Regions from separate parts of the Paenibacillus sp. XP01 genome, predicted to be linked through region 1. Evidence: riboswitches for the same ligand, from Rfam matches in the RefSeq annotation. Region 1 holds a riboswitch; each other region holds the start of a gene.

Evidence for each region. Region 1 has a riboswitch for thiamine pyrophosphate ahead of thiM (hydroxyethylthiazole kinase). Riboswitches for the same ligand answer to the same signal wherever they lie in the genome.
Region 2: linked by a shared signal. The riboswitch ahead of SNR34_RS02275 (ABC transporter substrate-binding protein) and the one ahead of thiM (hydroxyethylthiazole kinase) in region 1 are both predicted to bind thiamine pyrophosphate.
Region 3: linked by a shared signal. The riboswitch ahead of SNR34_RS18880 (thiamine phosphate synthase) and the one ahead of thiM (hydroxyethylthiazole kinase) in region 1 are both predicted to bind thiamine pyrophosphate.
Region 4: linked by a shared signal. The riboswitch ahead of thiC (phosphomethylpyrimidine synthase ThiC) and the one ahead of thiM (hydroxyethylthiazole kinase) in region 1 are both predicted to bind thiamine pyrophosphate.

What each region holds. Positions count from the first base shown of each region.
Region 1 is NZ_CP139481.1:986,651-991,534, reverse strand. It holds gene SNR34_RS04535 (pectate lyase) at 1-433, opposite strand, end outside; gene SNR34_RS04530 (radical SAM/SPASM domain-containing protein) at 756-1,631, opposite strand; TPP riboswitch at 1,850-1,949, shown strand; gene thiM (hydroxyethylthiazole kinase) at 2,203-3,033, shown strand; gene thiD (bifunctional hydroxymethylpyrimidine kinase/phosphomethylpyrimidine kinase) at 3,030-3,842, shown strand; gene thiE (thiamine phosphate synthase) at 3,842-4,507, shown strand; gene SNR34_RS04510 (MerR family transcriptional regulator) at 4,747-4,884, shown strand, end outside.
Region 2 is NZ_CP139481.1:473,024-477,907, forward strand. It holds gene SNR34_RS02260 (ABC transporter ATP-binding protein) at 1-381, opposite strand, end outside; gene SNR34_RS02265 (ABC transporter permease) at 458-1,216, opposite strand; gene SNR34_RS02270 (MTH1187 family thiamine-binding protein) at 1,216-1,506, opposite strand; gene SNR34_RS02275 (ABC transporter substrate-binding protein) at 1,549-2,586, opposite strand; TPP riboswitch at 2,783-2,894, opposite strand; gene SNR34_RS02280 (VOC family protein) at 2,977-3,363, opposite strand; gene SNR34_RS02285 (DUF2798 domain-containing protein) at 3,569-4,057, shown strand; gene serS (serine--tRNA ligase) at 4,384-4,884, shown strand, end outside.
Region 3 is NZ_CP139481.1:4,204,075-4,208,958, reverse strand. It holds gene SNR34_RS18895 (hypothetical protein) at 1-363, shown strand, start outside; gene SNR34_RS18890 (hypothetical protein) at 356-907, shown strand; gene SNR34_RS18885 (hypothetical protein) at 894-1,880, shown strand; TPP riboswitch at 2,032-2,141, shown strand; gene SNR34_RS18880 (thiamine phosphate synthase) at 2,333-3,031, shown strand; gene thiO (glycine oxidase ThiO) at 3,046-4,266, shown strand; gene thiS (sulfur carrier protein ThiS) at 4,263-4,466, shown strand; gene SNR34_RS18865 (thiazole synthase) at 4,469-4,884, shown strand, end outside.
Region 4 is NZ_CP139481.1:761,907-766,790, forward strand. It holds gene SNR34_RS03590 (alpha/beta hydrolase) at 1-583, opposite strand, end outside; gene SNR34_RS03595 (IclR family transcriptional regulator) at 1,116-1,859, shown strand; TPP riboswitch at 1,987-2,100, shown strand; gene thiC (phosphomethylpyrimidine synthase ThiC) at 2,484-4,220, shown strand; gene SNR34_RS03605 (hypothetical protein) at 4,370-4,884, opposite strand, start outside.

The DNA.
Region 1 (4,884 bases):
TGATGTTGATCGTTCCCGAGGCATTCATCTGAAATACTTTGTCGTACGCCTTATACGCCGCTCCGCCCGTTATGTTAACGGTGCCGGAGGATTTCAGGGTTAGCGCGTCCTCGCCGACATCCTTCCAGGTCACGTTTTCGATATTGCAGCTGCCATAACAATGAACGCCGTCGGCAGCAGGAGCTTCAATGACTACGTTTTTCAAGGTTGCGCCTGCTTCAAGCCTGAAAATGGGCTTCTGGTTCTCAGCCTGGCTTCCGTCTCCCAACGTGTTCGGATCGGCAGCCACGCTTTTCCCCTTGCCGTCGTACGTTTCGCCCTTTTTGACGATAATCGTCGTTTTGACGATTTCGGGCGCTGCCGCTGCGGGAATCACAGCAAACAATGAGGCAACCAAACCGGCGGACAAAAGTACGGTCAACATTTTTTTCATCATGAATTCCTCCTTGGCGATCGGATTTTCCGCCATTACGGGCGGTTTGTCGGCAAGCCTCGCAGATGCACAGCTCCGCTTGTCCTGGCCGCAACCTCATCCTATCAGGAAAGGAACGTTCCAAGAATAATCCGTAGTTCACATCTCTCCGACATTCACGCCAGCTCTGAGAAAATGAGACCTATCCGTACCCGTTCCGAACATCGCATCTGCCGTTGTTAACTCTCGGTGTGCTGGAATTACCTTATTTTCCTTCAGATGAAAGACAACAAGGGCCGACTTGAAATCAAGCCGTCCCCGTCTTTTTATTCAAAATCCAATCCTACGCACCGAACCGCTGGCGGTATCCGCATTTGCGGCAAAGCTCCTCCACCGCTTCGCGTCTCGAAAAACCATAGAACAGATTGTTGGCGCGCTCGCCTTCCACAATCTCCGAGAAGGAACGTTCATGCACGTTCCCCAAATTAATGACGCCTTCGCCGTCCAGGCAGCACGGAACCACCGTTCCATCCACAAGCACCGCGGCTTGCGTGCGCAACGCATGGCAAAATCCTTTACCGTCATCCTCCGGCGCATCCAGGCTTGGCCACTGAAATTCATGGTCCTGGTTCAGGTACACGTTCGGCGCGATTTTGACGCCGCTGCCCGGTACGACCTTTTCCTCGATTTTATAATCCAGATTAAATTCTCGCTCCAAGTGATCGAGCGTTTCGCGGTTGCGCTGCTTCTGGGCATTCGTGAAATTGTCCTGCGTCAAATTCCACAATCTGAACGACACGATGACGTTATGCTTCGTCGCTTCATGCACAAACGAAAAGATGTTGCTCAGGTACCCTTCGCGATCTTTGGAGCCCTCATGCCCGTCGAAACTGTGCAGGGAAAAGTTCATCTGGCGCAGCGCCGGCTTGCCGAGCAGCTTGTGTCTCGTCTTCGGCAGCAACGTTCCGTTCGTCGTAATATTCACTTTGAAACCCTTCTCATGGGCGATGTCCAGCAGCAAATCGATTTTGGGATGAAGCAGCGGTTCGCCTTTGACATGCAGATAGATGTAACTTGAATGCGGCTTGATCTGATCCAGCACCATGCTGAACGTTTCCGGATCAATAAATCCTTTGGCTCGCTTCGTCTGCGGACAGAAGCTGCAGGCCAGGTTGCAAATGCTCGTGATCTCTATATAAACCTTTTTGAACGTTTTCAATGCGTGGTCCCCATTCCAGTCAGGGGGATGAGTCCCTTCCCGACTTCATTCGTGATGCGGCCAAAATGCGCCTTTATTATTATATCGGGTTCCGCAAGCAAGGTAAATCGACTTACGGATTTCTCCAGCTCCAGCGGGAAAGGATCTCGCCCCTCCGGGTCCTATTTACACCATCCTCACTTGTGAGGTATGCTGAATGCACAACTGCATAAGCTGCAAACAGTCACTAGGGGAGCCTCACGGCTGAGACGAATGATTTTCGGACCCTTTGAACCTGATCTGGATCATACCAGCGTAGGGAAGTGGAGCGGACTTTACCAATTAATACATTATGCAAGGGGTATGGCTTGCGTAAGACATGTATCCCTATTTGCGTTGAAAAGCCCCTCCCGTTTCCTTGGAAATGGGAGGGGCTTTGTTTGTCACGGGGCGCATCGGGCGATTGGGCAGATGCCAGAACGCGCAATGCGATCGTTGTTGCCGAACACACCGCGACAGAATTTATTTCCAGTCATCCCTTCACTGATCTTCCTGCGATCCGGAAACCAGCGCGCAGAAATACCTATTCTTGATGAGGAGGCATTCACATATGTCCTATTTGGAACGCGTTCGTACCCAAAATCCGTTGGTCCATAACATTACCAACATTGTCGTAGCCCCTTTTACCGCCAACGGCCTGCTTGCATTGGGCGCCTCTCCTTTCATGGCGTACGCTCATGAAGAGGTCGCCGACGTTGCCAAAATGGCCGGAGCCGTCGTGCTTAACATCGGTACGTTGAATGAGGACGTCGTGACGTCGATTCGTCTTGCCGGACGCGCAGCCAATACCCACAGCGTGCCCGTCGTGTTCGACCCGGTTGGCGCAGGAGCCACGGCCTATCGCACCGAAACGGCACGCAAGCTTGTTCATGAACTGCAGCTAACCGTGCTGCGCGGCAATGTCGCCGAGGTGGCCAACGTCATCGGGGAGAACTGGGAGATTAAAGGCGTGGATGCAGGACATGGTAAAGGCGACCGCATCCACATTGCGGAGCGGGCCGCTAAGCAGCTCGGCTGCATCGCAGCCGTAACCGGTCAGGAAGACGTGGTGTCCGACGGCGAAACCACTTACGTGATCGGCAATGGTCATGCCCTGCTCACCCGTGTCACCGGAGCCGGGTGCCTGCTGAGTTCGGTCATCGGGGCGTTTGCCGCGATTGCGGAGCCTGGGCGCGAACGATTAGACAGCATTGCCGAAGCGCTGGCCTTCTACGGCATAGCCGCCGAACAAGCGGCAGAACGAACGGCACAACAAGGTCCCGGCAGCTTCCAAATCGAGCTGCTGAACCAACTGGCACAAGTCACGCCGGCACTGGTGACAGAACGGTCGCAAATTCGGCAAGCTGCCGGAGGTGCACGATGACGACCCCGCAAGCTCTCACGATTGCCGGTTCGGACAGCGGCGGCGGCGCGGGCATTCAAGCCGACCTGAAAACTTTTCAGGAGCTCGGCGTGTACGGCATGAGTGTAATCACCGCCATCACTGCGCAGAACACCCTCGGTGTACAAGGTGTTTTCGCTGTTCCGAACGAAGGCGTGGCCGCGCAGCTCGACTCGATCGGAACCGACCTCTATCCAGGCGCCGTCAAGACCGGCATGTTGTTCAGCGCGGACCTGATCCGGATTGTCGCGGAAAAATGCCGGACGTATCGCTGGCCCAAACTGGTCATCGATCCGGTCATGGTCGCCAAGGGCGGTGCCCCCCTGCTCCAGCAGCAAGCGGTGCAGACGCTCATTTCGGATTTGTTGCCGCTTGCGTTGGTAACCACGCCCAACATTCCGGAGGCCGAGCTGCTCGCAGGCATGTCCATTGGCGGTTTGGCTTCGCGGGAAGAAGCGGCACGGCGCATCGTGCAGATGGGCTCTGCCTACGTCTTGATCAAAGGCGGCCATGCAGGCGATCACGGCTCCGTCGTGGATGTGCTGTATGATGGACATTCCTTTCATTATTTCGAGAACCCACGCGTTCTGACGCGTCATACCCATGGTACGGGCTGCACTTTCTCGGCGGCGATTGCGGCTGAATTGGCGAAAGGATCGGCGGTGCCTGAAGCGGTGGAAACGGCTCGTGCTTTCATACAGGCGGCGATTGAGGATGAGCTCGGCATCGGTGCAGGCCACGGGCCGACGAACCATTTTGCGTATGGGCGCAGATTGCGGGGTGCGTTGTAATGGAACGATTGGACATGGAAAGGGTGCGCCGCGCCATGCGGCTGTATCTGGTCATGGGCAGTGTGAATGCGACCCATGACCCGGTTGAGGTGCTGCGCCAGGCTATTGCTGGCGGCATCACGCTGTTCCAGTTCCGCGAGAAAGGAACTGGCGCCCTGACGGGCACGGCGCGCATCGCGCTTGCGGAGCGCCTGCGCGAGGTGTGCGGCCAGCATGGCATCCCGTTCATCGTGAACGATGACGTGGAGCTGGCCGTGGCCCTGCAGGCCGACGGCGTGCACGTCGGCCAGGACGATGCGGACGCGGCGCTGGTGCGCGCCCGCATCGGACCCGGGCGGATGCTTGGCGTATCCGCCCACTCCGTGACCGAGGCGCGCCGTGCCGTGCAGGCGGGCGCCGACTACCTTGGCGTCGGGCCGATGTATCCGACGCGCTCGAAGGCGGATGCCCACGCCGTGCTGGGCCCCGCCGGGATTGCGGAACTGCGCGCCGCAGGCATCGCGGTTCCGCTGGTCGGTATCGGCGGCATTGCAGCCGATACCGCGGCCGCCGTCATGGCGGCGGGGGCTGACGGCGTGGCCGTCATCTCCGCCGTCGCAGGCGCGGCCGACGTGCGCGCAGCCGCTGCGGAGCTGGCGGCTGTGGTGCGCGGGATGCAGGCATAGCCGCGCACACGCGCATCCCCATACATCATGAGGCCCCGCGCACCAAGGTCCGAGTGATTGCCGGGTTATACACTCAAGCTTGCTTTCGGTTTGGCGCGGCTGCTCACCGCGAATGCTTCGGCGATACACCCATAAACCAAAATTTATGGCTGAAAATGCTTCGCTGGAACATTTTTTTCCCTGTTGACTCTCACGTAACGTGACCCTGTACAATCGGTGGTGTAAGGAGGTTGGATTTCATGGCCATGAAAGTAAAGGAGGTCTCCGAGCTCGTCGGAATCAGCGTGCGCACGCTGCATCACTATGACGAGATCGGGCTGCTGACTCCGGACGAAACCACTTCATCCGGATATCGTCTGTACTCGGACGCCAATCTG
Region 2 (4,884 bases), 510 kb from region 1:
TGGAGACACTTCGCCCGCAAGCAGCACGTTCTCTTCGATGGTGCGCCACGGGAAGAGCGCAGGTTGCTGCGGCATGTAGCTGATCTTGCCGCGCTGGCCGGTCACGTTCTCGCCGTTCATCCAGATCTCTCCCTGCTGCGGCTTCAGCAGCCCGCCGATGATATGGAACAGGGTGCTTTTGCCGCAGCCGGACGGTCCGACGAGTGCCACGAATTCGCCTTGCCCCACAGTCAGGGAAATATCGTTAAGCACCGGCAGCTTGCTTCGCCGCTCGCGGAAGGAGGCGTGCACATTCCTGACGTTGAGCGCAGGCGCCGTTGCCGATGCCGATGTCGGTGCCGTGCCGTCAGAGTGAGCTGCACCCGTTTCGCTTGCCTGCATAGCTGGGGCAGCCGCTGGTGTTGCCGGAGAACCGGTATGATTCATGTCGTATTCACTTCCTTGGTTCAATGTCGGGTTAGCGCTTCTGCGGCCGCCATTTAACGAGCAGCTTCTCCAGCAAGGCAATGAGCAGGAAGAGCAGCAGGCTCAGCGCCACGATGATCATGATGGCGACGAATAATCGATCTGTCCGGTAAGCGGACTTCTGCAGCATCATGTAATAACCGATGCCCTTGTCGGCGCCGATCCATTCTGCGATGATGGCGCCCATAACGCTGTATGTGGCGGCAATCTTCACGCCGGAGAAGATGGAGGGCAGCGCATGCGGCAGCTCCAGCTTCCAGAAGATGTGGCGGCGCGATGCACCGGCCATGCGCATGTAATTCATCATGGCCGCATCCGTGCGGGTTAACCCGTCCATGGCCGCTACGGCGACCGGGAAGAAACAGACGAGAACGATCGTGATCAGCTTGGGCAGCAGCCCGAAGCCGAACCAGATCAGCAGGAGCGGAGCCAGCGCGATGGTGGGTATGTTTTGACTTAAAATAAGCAAAGGGTATAACGCCTGTTTGAGCAAAGGAATAAGATGCAGCACCATCGCGATCAGCAATCCGACGGCCGTGCCGGCAGCGAAGCCGATCAGGGTAAGCTGGATGGTAGCCCAAGCATGCATGCCGAGGCGATCGGCTTGAGATGCCGCTTCGCGGGCGATGTCCGAGGGTGCGGGAAGCATCCACTTTTCAATATGGAACAGGGATACGGCTCCCTGCCATAACGCGATAAAGAGAATAACCGCCACGAAGGGCGGCCATACGCTTTTCCAGTATGAATTCATTAGCGATATTTCTCCGTGAGGGCATCCATGCTGAACCCGTCAGGGCTATGGGCAATTTTGATCTGGGAAATGATGCTTGGGCTGCCGGCCTCCACGAGTGCTTCGTGCATTTTGCGCACGATCTGCAGCAGCTCCTCAAGTTCGCCTTCCATGGTCGTTTCCAGCGGGTTTACTTGATATTTGACGCCGGATTGTTGAATGACTTCGATCGCGCGATCGACGTAAGGATAAGAGTTTTCGCCGTTCGGCGTTTTGGGAATCACTTGTATGCTAAGCAGTGTGCTGGCCATGTCCATTCACGGCTCCTTCCGATTTCGTTATATAGTTGCTCGTTATTGTGGTAAAAATTCGTTCGTATACGCTTTGGAAACGTCGACTTGCTGGTCGAGCAGTTTTTTGCTGAACATCCAGTCCGCGTAATTTTGCCAAACTTCCTGTTTCTGTTCGCCCCAACGTGCGGCATCGTCCTGATATTTCGGGCTGAGCCACTTCTGGCTGGCGAGTACTAAATCCTTGTCGAGGTCCGGAACGGCCTTCAGCAAAATGTTGGCAGCCTCCTCCGGGTGATCGATCGCATATTGATATCCTTCGGATGTCGCTTTCATGAACGCTTTAACCAGCTCCGGATCATTCTGAATCGTCGTTTCGTTGGTTACGAGCACAGGCGTGTAATAGTCGAGCGCTTCGGAGTAATCCTTGACGTACAGCATGTCGATCGGTTCATTCCGCAGTTGTGCTTCAATCCCGGTCCACGCATAGAAGATCCAGGCAAAGTCGATGTCGCGTTTCACGGCAGTGAAGAAATCGGCATCGCCCATATTGATGTTTTTCACCTTGGAGACGTCGGCGCCTTCGCCTTCCATAATCGATTGCATGACGGCTTCTTCTACCGGAGAGCCCCAGCCTCCATAAGATTTGCCTTCAAAGTCTTTGGGCGATTTGATATTCCGGTCCACCGGAGCGGCAAAGCCGGACGTGTTGTGCTGAATGACCGCGGCGATGGATACGAGCGGTACGTTTTGCGTGCGTGCTTGGGTTACGCTCTCCTGGTAACTGACGCCAAAAGGGACCTCGTTCGAGGCTACCATCGTGTCCGCTCCGCCTGCGCCAGGCTGCACGATTTCGACGTTAAGTCCCTCGGCTTTGTAAAAGCCTTGATCCACCGCAGCGTACAGGCCGGTATGGTTCGTATTCGGCGTCCAATCGAGCACCACCTTAACGTCTTTCAGTGCGGCATTGCCGCCTTCGCTTGCCTTTTCCGTGCTGCTGCCGTTCTCGCCGGCAGGTGCCGCTTCCTTGCCGCCGCATGCGGCAACGGTTACGAGGGTGATGCACAAGAGCATCAGGCCCATCATTTTGCGCCATTTCATTTCTTTTTCTCTCCTTCATATTGTCCGGCCATCGGCACGGGTACTCCTTGGCTTCATGTCCACAACATCTGATTAAGAATGCCATATCAGGGGAATTGCATCGCGGTCCACACGTTCTGATATTAACAAAAAAGCGTCCCGTTATTCGGGACGCATGCAGGCGTTAGAGAATGGCCACCAGCCTTGGGGCTGTGCCTTGGTCAATATACTCCGATTCCTACGCTGGCATGATCCAGATCAGGTCTAAGGGTCAGTATCTTATGGGATACACTCTCAGCCGGCCAATTCCGACACCCCTGGGAAGCTATGAAGTTACGGGCGTTGCTATCACAGTAATTATAGGCAAGAGTCCGGATTGTGTCCAGTAAGGAATTGGAGGGACGACCGGGATTACCGTTGGAAAAATTCAATCCATTCTTTTTCAGGTCCATAGATGAAGAAGTAACGATATCCGTTCGGCAAGGTTACAATCTCCCCATCGATGAACTCTGCATCCGTTGCCTGAATGCGCCGGTATTCCGCTTCGATGTCCTCCACATGGATGGCAAAGTGGTGCACCGTTCCTTCGGATGGCAGCTTGTCGCTATACCCCTGAATCAGCTCGATCTCGGTCTCGTCGCTCCCGTTAAAACCGAGAAATGCCAGCTGAATGACACCGTTGGTGTGAGTCAACCGTCCCTTCAGTTCCAGACCGACAATCTCGGTATAGAAGCGGAGCGTTGTTTCCAGATCGCGAACGGAGATTCCGACGTGGTCGACGCGTTTTTGAAAAGCCATATGAACATACCTCCCGGGGCAGATAATTCGCCATTAGCATTTTAGAAATAGAATAGATGTGGAAATCCAAGCTGTCAAGTTGGAATTAGAGCGGCAATTGAACGCGCTTACGTAAAAAATAAAGATTTAAATTTTAAAAGTTCACAATTTGTTCACTTATGAAGGGCATAACGTGATCACTATAATGATCAAATGAACAGAAAGGATGAGTACATTGCCAACAACGAAAAGAGAACAAGTGGTGTTCGGATTAATGATGTGCTTCGGCATGGTCACGATCATGCTGTTGTTTAATCTGTATAACAGCGGAATGATCGGGAAATTGTCTTTGATGGAGATTCTGCTGCAGTTTGTGATCTGTTTTGTGGTCGCTTTTGCGGTTGAATCGATATTGATAGGTCCTGTGGCGAAAAAAGTAGCGTTTTCCCTGCCGTTCGACAAGTCGAACAAATTGGTGGCCGTGTTGACGCTCTCGTTTTTTATGGTGGTCGGCATGGTGTTGGTCATGTCTTTCTATGGTGTAATGACATCCTACCTCACCAATGGACTTGGAGGTCGTTCCATCCTGCGAAGCTATGGTTCGGCGATCGGCCATAACTTCTTGCTGGCACTTCCGGCACAGCTTCTGGTGGTGGGGCCGATCGTTCGGGCTGTATTTGGCAATGTGGTGGCCAGAAGCAAAGTCAGCGCTTGACCGATCTGTCTTATTTCCTGGGCAATGGTCGTTTGAAAACATAATGAATGAAGCTCTTGCGAATGGGGGAGCATTTCATATATAATCATTGTCAACAATTGCAGATCGGAACTATGCCGTTGAAGAGCATCCAACTCGGAGGCGTTTTCGCCAGGGGAGCGAACCCATTCCCCAAGTTAACCGGAACCGCCCGTTACCGCGGACCAAGAGGCTGGACACAGGATTACCTGTCCCGGCAAGTTGGGTGGCACCGCGAGCAGAGCGCTCCTCGTCCCAAGGGATGAGGGCGCTCTTTGCATTTTTATAGCCCAAAGGAGACGGTGTACATGTTGGATATGAAATGGATTCGTGCGCATGCGGATGAGGTTCAGGCGGCCGCGGACGGCAAAAAAATCAAGGTTTCGGTTCGCGAGCTGCTTACCCTGGACGAGGAAAGAAGAAGGCTTTTGCAGGAAACGGAGGAAGGGCGCCGCTTGCGGAACGCCTGGTCGGCAGAGATTGGCAAGCTGATGCAGGCTGGAGATCGGGCACAGGCGGAAGAGCTGCGGACACGCGTAAAGGAGCTTAACGACAAGCTCCAGCAGAATGAGACCAAGCTTGCCGACGTGCAGGAGGAGGTAACGAGACTGCAGTGGCTGGTACCGAACGTGGTGTCGCCGGATACGCCGGCAGGAGCATCGGATGAAGATAACGTTGAAGTGCGGCGTGTCGGTGAGATTACGAAATTCGATTACGATGCGAAGGATCATGTTGAGCTGGGTGAAATGCATGACATGATCGACATTGCCCGAGGCGTAAAAATCGGCGGCACTCGCAGTTATGTATTG
Region 3 (4,884 bases), 3.2 Mb from region 1:
GCGGTAGTTATGTTTGTTGCAGCTTGTATGCACGGACAGCATCATGTTCGCCACTTGGCACAAGCCATTGATCAGACCATCCAGGGAACGGAAGCTATGGAGGGCAAGTTGACAGCAACGCTGAGAATTTCTGAGCCGGAACGTTATAGCGGAGCGGAAGTGCTGCATACGGTCAGACAGATGACGGGGACAACCATTCAGGTGGAGGTGGACGGAAGCGCCTATCGTATAGACCCTTTGGCAGACAGGGGGGCGACCGTTCCGGTCCAGCTTATGGGTCTCTACAGGCCTGAGTTTATCAGAGACGAGTCCGGGCAGCTGAATAAAATCTCGTTCTGGAAGGAGGCCGGAGATATTGATTAATGCCGCATCCAAACTGCTTGCCGTCTTGTTGGCGGTACTTCTGCTATATGTATATCCGGCTGCCGAAACGGCGGATCGGCAGGATGAGATTTCCCGGATGACCGTTTACCAGACCGTCACGCGTTTTGTTGATTCCGCTCGCACCAAAGGTTACATTTCTCCAGCGATGTTTGCCGAATTCGAAGAACAATTGGCGCGCACGGGCAATGTCTACGACATTTCAATGGAGCATCTGCACAAAAAATATGTGCCGAATTACATCGATCCCCAAAATCCTGCGACTTTTACGGGGACGTACGAGACGGTTTTGGATGGATATTATTCAAGCCAAATCAAAGAGAAGCTTTTTCCGACCGACGGTTTAGAAACCGCGGAGGATCCTGCCCGAAGATACACGTTTACAGTAGGGGATTTTTTTACCGTGTCCGTCAGAAATACGAATCGAACCCCCGCAATGCTTATCCGCGAATGGCTAAATGGGACAATCCAATCTCCCGCCGTGTTTACCACGTATGGAGGGATGGTGCTGAATGAAGATTACTGAGCTGTCCATCGTTTTTGTGCTTGTCTTTTTTCCGTTTTTTTGGATCGTGTCGCAGAGCAGTCGGGAACTCCAAGAGGCCCAGATCCTCAGCAATAGATATGAGACGGCGCTGAGGACTGCCGTCATGGACGCTGGCATGGTCATGCACCAGAACGAAAAGCAAAGTGGAGAAGCGGGCTACGGTTCATCAAAGTTTGTGAACGCTGATAAAGATTTGGCGCTGGAGACGTTTACGCAAACGATGGCTCTTAATTTGGGGATTCAGGACGATCCGCCAGCGATTCGCTCCTTGTTCGATTATATCCCGGCTATCGTTGTTCTGGACTACGACGGTTACTACATGTTTGCCAAAGAGACGGAAATGATGGGGGAGTCCGAAAACTATTTTCGTCACGTATGGAGCCCGAAGAAACCTTATACCTATGCAGACGAAGACGGAAACAGCATCAATTTCACGTTGGATAGTTATGTCTACGCCTATGATGCCGAAAGGCAAATGTGGCTTGAAGGCTTTCGGAATGAACTCATCGCGTCGACACGGATCCCGTTGCTGAGAAATGATGAACATTTTGAACATGTGCGCAGAAGCCGGATTGTCAGTGCCGTTCAGGAGGATTTGGCCGAGGTCATCAATCGTCACAACGAATTTGCCAGAAGAAATGGCATCTCATACACGTTTACTCTGCCGCTCATCTCCCAGGAAGACTGGTACAACTCTATAAATGACACAGGGATCATTGCTTTCATTCAGGGTATTCCGAGCGGGAGCCGAAAAATCAACAACTTTGCCATCGGAGGCGGCCGGCTTGTTAAGAGGACGGCCGTGATCGGCGGCGTGGATCCTGACAGCGGCATCAAATATTATTATCCGGCCACATGCTCGAACGGATACAGGCCGGAGGAAGTTTTTACGGATGCCCAGGAGGCAGCGGCTCGAGGCTATTTTGAGCAAAATTGTTATATCAATCGCTAGTATCCTCCGACGAAAAGGCACTGGATAGTGCGATATTTTCAGCTGCGTAGTCTAACCTAAAAAAACGCTGATCTTCCTGATTTCTGGCAGTGCACGCAAAAATGATCGATGACAAAACAGGATGCCTATGGTAATATAGGCTACAACTTCATAAGAGCACTAGGGGTGCCGCGCGATGCGGCTGAGATGGAATAATTCGATTCCGGACCCTTTGTACCTGATCTGGATCATACCAGCGTAGGGAAGTGGCACGTTTTTCGTCATGACAAGGAAGGCTGTATTTCAGCCGTCGCTTGGATTGCAATGCGATTATCGGCAATGCTCGTTCCATGCATAAACGCGTGAGAATAATGCCCATTGGTTTCGCATTTGCCTTGCATTGCACGAAAGATACGAATAAGTCGCCACTCCCCTGCGGGAGTGGTTTTTTGTGTTCTTTCAGCGAAAGGCAGGTGAACCGAGTTATGGTTGCTTCGCAAACTCAATCAGTACCTTCATCATTGGAGCTCCATGTCATTTCAAACGGAACGGGGGACCTTGATGTTTTTCTTGAAAAGGCGATCCGGGTGAGCCCTTGGGTAGATTACATTCATATTCGGGAAAAACATCTTGCGATCAACCAAAGATTGCATTGGGCCGAACGAATGCTAGAAGCGGGTATCCCGGCTTCGCAAATTGTCGTTAATGGCATTCCTGATCGAATGGATGGTTTTTCTGTTCCTAAGTTGTGCGGCGTGCAAAGGGGGGAATCGGATTTCAAACAGTATGGAACAACCATCCGGATGGACAACAAGCATGAACCGATCCGTCTGGGCGTTTCCGTGCATTCCTTGGAAGGGGCGAAATCCGCTGAGCGCCAAGGCGCAGATTATGTTATTTTTGGGCACGTTTTTGCTACCAACAGCAAAATTGGCGCTGCGCCAAGAGGCATACCAGCATTGAAAGCGATATGCAGCTCCCTTTGCATTCCCGTCATTGCGATCGGCGGAATTCGCCCTGATGCCGTGGATGCGATTTACGCAGCCGGGGCAAGCGGGATTGCGGTCATGTCCGCCATATGGGAGAACAGTAAACCTGAGCAAGCAGCCGCTGCATTCAAACAGGCCATGTCCGGTGTACGGCCCATGAATGACGCCATTGAACGAAGATGAAGGAGGGGCAATCGTTGTTTGATGATCGCATTAGCTTAGACGGTAGTTCGGGGTTCGACATTCTCGACAAAAAAGAGAAGCCACGTTCGCGAAAGGACATGTCTGCCGAAACGATCGTGATCGGAGGGGGTGTCATCGGTTGTTCCATCGCTTATGAATTGGCAGCCCGCGGGCAGGAAGTAATGCTCCTGGAACGAGCCCGAATGGGTGGAGGGACGTCATCGGCGGCGGCCGGCATGCTGGCTGCCGACAGTGAGCACTTTCATCATGCGGCCATGGCGGAGCTTGCCCGGCGCAGCCGTGAACGGGTTCACCGGCAGAGGGAGCATATTCAAGCGATGAGCGGAATTGACATTGGCTTGCGGCAGGCCGGGTTCATTACGCCTTTTCGAAGCGGACAAAAGGCAGGACTATATGCAGCCGCATATGAAACAGATTCGAATGCATGCACGTATTGGGATAGGCAGGAACTGCAGCGTCAGGCACCCTGGCTAAGCCGGGATACGTATGGCGGGTTGTACAGGCAAGCTGAAAGCGAAGTGCTGCCGTTAAACCTTGTCACAGCTTATGCCAAGTCTGCTCAAGCATACGGGGCTCGAATCATGGAAGGCATTCAGAATGTAACGCTGCAAACCGGGGCAGGGCGCATACAAGGGGTTCAAACCTCCATTGGCATGTTGACATGTAAAAATGTCATAGTCGCGGCCGGGCTGCAAGGAGTAGAGTTGATGGAAAGCGTAGGGTTGAACATGCCTGTCGTGCCGGTAAAGGGAGAAATGGTTGCTGTCCGGTTTTCACATCATGACGCTGCACGGGGAAATGTACCGGACAGGACCGTTTATGCGGAAGATGTTTATATCGTTCCAAAAGCGAATGGAGAAGTGTGGTTGGGTGCAACAAGCTTGGCGGGAGCTTCGGATTTGCATGTGACCCCTGGAGGAATCCAGAAACTGATCTCCGCCGCGGCAGCATGGGTTCCCGCCGTTGCGCACGCCCGATTCGAGCGAGCCTGGGCCGGCGTGAGACCATCGACTCCGGATGGTTTGCCGTATTTGGGGGAAAGCGAACAATATTCGGGATTGTATGCCGCTTTCGGACATTATCGGAACGGTATTTTGCTCAGCGCTATCACAGGCAGTGTGTTGGCGGATTTGATCGAGGGGAAATCGGCCGGTGAACTCGGGATTTCTGCTTTCAATCCGGAGCGCTTATGCGGAAAGGGGATGATGCATTGAATATTATCGTCAACGGACAATCGATGGAGATTGAAGACCAGTTGAATCGTGTGGACAAATTGTTGCTCTCTTTCAATCTTCAGGTGAAAACCGTCGTTGTTGAGCTGAATCGGCAAATTTTAACGCGAGAGCTTCATGAGACGACGCCGCTGAAAAACGGAGACCGAATCGAAATCGTACATTTTGTGGGAGGCGGATAAGTGTGTTAAACATTGGAAAATATGCCTTTGAATCGAGATTGCTGCTGGGAACAGGGAAATTCGAAGACTTGGATGTACAACGACAGGCGGTTGAGGCATCAGGCACAGAGGTTCTGACATTTGCTATAAGGCGCTTGAATTTGGAGCAGCGGGACCGCAAGCATTTTCTCGACACGTTGGACCTGAGTCGATTCACGTTGCTGCCGAATACCGCTGGAGCGACGAATGCCGAAGAAGCGGTACGCATCGCCGAATTGGCACGGGCATCGGGACTTTGTGATATGATTAAGGTAGAAGTGATCGGCGATGGGCGAACGTTGTTGCCCGACCCGATCGAAACGTACAGGGCTTGCGAGATGCTGCTTGAAAGAGGATTTACGGTGCTGCCGTATATTTCGGATGACGTCATTTTGGCCAA
Region 4 (4,884 bases), 220 kb from region 1:
CCTGCAATGCCGTACCCGCTCCCATCGAAAATCCCCATACGACGATTTCCTGGGCGCCGCGCTGTTTGGCGAATTGGATCGCTCCGAGCAATTGCTTGGATTCCGCCTTGCCGCCCGTAGCGACGGCTTTGTTGACCTGGGAGGCAAAACCATAATCGAACATCACCACGTTGAACCCAAGCTGATGGGCATAATGCGCCAAATCGTACATGGGCACCCAGGTTTCCTCCCGGTTGGCTCCGTATCCATGGCTGAAGATGATCGTTTTGTTCACGTCGGCGTCGGCAGGAATGTACCAGCCTTGCATGATGCGGCTTCCGTCGACGGCCGGGAACGTGATGTCTTCGTATTTCATGTTTTTGGCCTGCATCGGATTGGAAAAGACGGGGGCTACCGTAGGGTTGGACAGCACCCAAGCGATGTAGCCGTGAAGCGCGATGAAGCAAAATAACAGAAAAAATACAACGGAGAGCAGCAACGCCACGATAATATGTTTAAGCCGGATCAGCCTCGGAGACAGCGAAGAGGGCAGATCGGAAACTTTCGTTTGCAGCGGGGCCTCGCTCTGGGATGTCGGAAACATACATGCCCCTCCTTTGTTGAATCGGCTAATTCTCACTGACGATCATTTTCTCCAAACCTGCCCGCCGCCGGATTACTGGGGCGCAGAGGAGGAAAGAGTCAGATTATGTCGACATGACAAGTTCGGTTCCGTGAAAAAAACAGAGTTGGACGGTTATACTTATACCATTCAGGCATAAGCGAAAATATGAATTCGCTTTCGGAAAGTTATTCCAATAGGAACGAGAAAATGTGGAAACGCTCGTTCTTTTCCTCTTTGTGATGGCGAATAGACTTTTTATTATCGTATGTTCCACCATAGCCAATGTCAATTCTTCAGGCGTATTTGTTACCTAATTGTTATATAGTTCTTTAGATGCATGGTTATTATTTCCTTTGAGTGCAAAATACAGGGGATGAAGTCTGATAACCTAGACCCCACGATACTTCTTCCGGTTCGAATTTAACGGGCATCGGTTTACAGATGGAATCGTTTCTCATATAATTTATGTAACCGAGTTTCATGTGATGAAACATGAGGAGGGCATTCTGCCATGGAGGACCGAAAGTTAACCGTCCGGGCTGTAGAACGGGCGCTGGATATATTATTGTGTTTTACGACCCGCAGCGATCTGGGATTGACCGAAATCGCCAGCCAGATCGGATTGCATAAGAGCACCGTGCATCGCCTCATGGCTACCCTGGAAGACCGGGGATTTGTGATCCGCGATGCGGCGACCGAGAAATACAGACTCGGCATTCGCATTTGGGAACTATCGGCGCATATGTCCCGGAGCGACGATCCCGCCATTTTGCTGCTGCCGGCGATGGAACGGCTGAGAGATCGGCTCGGGGAGACGGTAAGCTTGTATCTGCGCGACGGTGCCGAACGGATTCGGATACAGGCCGTACAGAGCGATCAGGCGATCCGCCGGGTGGCTCCCGTTGGCGCAAGACTGCCGTTGTCCGTAGGGGCTTCCAGCAAGGTGCTGATGGCTTTTGCAAGCGAGGAAGACCGGGAAGAACTGATGAACGGCCCGGAATGGCCCGTATTCATCGATCCGCAGGCGTATTTGGCGCAGATGGCGGATATTCGGACCGCCGGCTACGCCACAAGTTACGAAGAGCGCGAACCGGGGGCCGCGGCGGTGTCCGTGCCCATTATGGGCCGGGATGGCCGGATCGCAGCCGCGTTGTCCGTATCGGGGCCTGTCAGCCGCCTTTCCCAGGAGACGCTCCATGAGTATGCTCCGGTCCTGAAAGAAGCCGCCGCGCAGATGGGACTTATGCTGGCCTGATCCGAAACGGCATTTTGGAAAATAAGGTTGTTTTTCCGCCATGTTTAGGCTAATCTGTAATGGACAGCCCAAGACATGGGCTGACTGAACTGAATAGGACGCAGCGGCAAAGTTGCCGCTAGCCGTCAAACGTTACTGGGGGAGTCCGAATTGTCCGGACTGAGACGGAATCGCATGAGATTCCGGACCCTTAGCACCTGATCTGGATCATGCCAGCGTAGGGAAGTAATCGGCGAAACAACGACGAGCATCGTCAATATGCCTTGAGTGAAGCTCCCCTGTGGGTAGACTTGCCGTGGCACGTTTGGCGATGAAGGATAAAGCCGGTTCCCTGGGGGAACCGGCTTTTTTAATGCAGTATCCGAGAAATCATCGCATCTCCGTGGCGTTCCGACAAGGTGGAGATGTGTGATGCGGCGGCCATGGTTGCCATGTTCCCGCCCGCCCTGGAGCTGTATCCGTGCTTTTGAATTCGCCCGTGCTGTACTTCCTTCATGCTTGGCCTGATGAACAGGTGCGCAGAATGAGCAATGCCGGACCATACCATGAGGAGGAGAATGAGCGATGAGCACAGGACACGAAACAGCGGGACAGGAAAACCATCGGGATACGGAAAAAGAAAGCATGGGGCGGCTGCGGCCTTTTCCGGGCAGCCGCAAGGTATACATTCAGGGCTCGCGACCGGACCTGTTGGTCCCCGAACGCGAAATTGCCCTTCATGACACAAGCACTCCCCAAGGGGTGGAGCATAACGAACCGCTCCGCGTGTACGATACGAGCGGTCCGATGACCGATCCGGATTATGAGGTGGACATCCGGACGGGCCTGCCCGCGCTGCGCAGACAGTGGATTACGGAGCGCGAGGACGTAGAATCGTACGAAGGCCGGACGATTAAGCCGGAGGACAACGGCTTGAAGCCGGGCAGCACAAGAGCTGGAGCCGAGACGTATCCCGGCGTCACCGGGAAACCGCTGCGGGCACGGGAAGGGCGATGCGTGACGCAGATGCACTATGCACGGAGAGGCATCATTACGCCCGAGATGGAATTCGCGGCCATCCGCGAAGGCGTGGAGCCTGAATTCGTACGGCAGGAGCTGGCCAGCGGCCGAGCCATTTTGCCTTCCAATATCAATCATCCGGAGAGCGAACCGATGATGATCGGACGCCATTTCCACGTCAAAATCAATGCCAATATCGGCAATTCGGCCGTATCGTCTTCCATTGAGGAAGAGGTCGAGAAGATGACCTGGGCCGTCCGTTGGGGAGCGGATACGGTGATGGATCTGTCCACGGGCAAAGACATTCACACCACCCGCGAATGGATCATTCGCAATTCGCCGGTACCGATCGGCACGGTGCCGCTCTATCAGGCATTGGAAAAGGTCGGAGGGGAGGCGGAGGCGCTGACGTGGGAGCTGTACCGCGACACGCTGATCGAGCAGGCCGAGCAGGGCGTGGACTACTTTACGATTCATGCGGGCGTGCTGCTCCGCTATATTCCGATGACTGCCAAACGGATGACGGGCATCGTGTCACGGGGCGGATCGATCATGGCGGCCTGGTGTCTGGCGCATCATCAGGAAAATTTCCTGTACACCCATTTCGAAGAAATCTGCGAGATCATGAAGCGGTATGACGTCGCCTTTTCGCTGGGAGACGGCCTTCGCCCGGGCAGCATTTATGATGCCAATGACGAAGCGCAGATGGCGGAACTCGCGACGCTGGGGGAATTGACCCAGATCGCCTGGAAGCATGACGTGCAGGTGATGATTGAGGGTCCCGGACACGTGCCGATGCACAAAATCAAGGAAAACGTGGACTTGCAAATGGAGATTTGCCAGGAAGCGCCGTTCTACACGCTCGGCCCGCTGACCACGGACATTGCGCCGGGGTACGACCATATTACGTCGGCCATCGGGGCGGCCATGATCGGCTGGTTCGGCACATCCATGCTCTGTTACGTTACGCCGAAGGAACATCTCGGCTTGCCGAACAAGGACGATGTGCGCGAAGGCGTCATCGCCTACAAAATCGCGGCCCATGCCGCCGATCTGGCCAAAGGCCATCCGCGTGCGCAGCGCCGGGACGACGCGCTGTCCAAAGCCCGCTTCGAATTCCGCTGGCGCGACCAGTTCAACCTGTCGCTCGACCCTGAACGGGCCATGTCCTACCACGACGAAACACTGCCTGCCGAAGGAGCGAAGCAGGCGCATTTCTGTTCGATGTGCGGACCGAAGTTCTGCAGCATGCGCATTACGCAGGATATCCGTGCATTTGCCGCGGAGAAGGGATTGTCGGAACAAGAGGCGGTTGCCGCAGGCATGCAGGAAAAAGCCGAAGAATACCGGATGCGCTCATAATGCCGGCCTTCTTGGGCGGTTGTCCGCGAATCCGTTAAATTGGCGTTATTGTCTGTCCGCAACAAAACGGACAGGAGGAGAAGCCAAACAGCAAAAAGCAGTTCATCTCCCTATCTTGGGGAATGAACTGCTTTTTTGCATGTCATGCATCACAAGCCGGACTTTAGCTGCATATTCAATTCCCGTTGCAAATACGGTGCCAGAACGGAAAGGGGACTGTGCACGGTTATGCCGCTAGCCATCGTTACCCGTGCTGCCGCCGGAGCCATGGACAACTGGGCGGCAATCGGCGTCCAACCCGAATATCGTTCGGCATGCCGCATCAATCCCGCCTGAACGGCTGCCGCATAACCTTCGCGGTCACCGCGCATAATCAGCTCGAACGTGCCTGGCAGCAATACGCTCTTGGCTTGAAGGGCATGATTTGACGCGTGATGTTCCTCCTCCGGCTGTAAATGGCGCAAAAAGCGGTCCATCGTTCCTTGGACGGTGGCTGGGTTGGTGAAGGCGAGCAAATAGGGCTTCGGCTGGCGCTGCATCATCGATAACAAGGGATCGTCGATGCCGATCACGGGAATGGAAGCGGGCAGGGGCTCCTGTTCCAGAACGGCCGTGAAGAGCGTGCAGGTGACGAGAATGGCATCGGCATGGCATCGGGCGATCC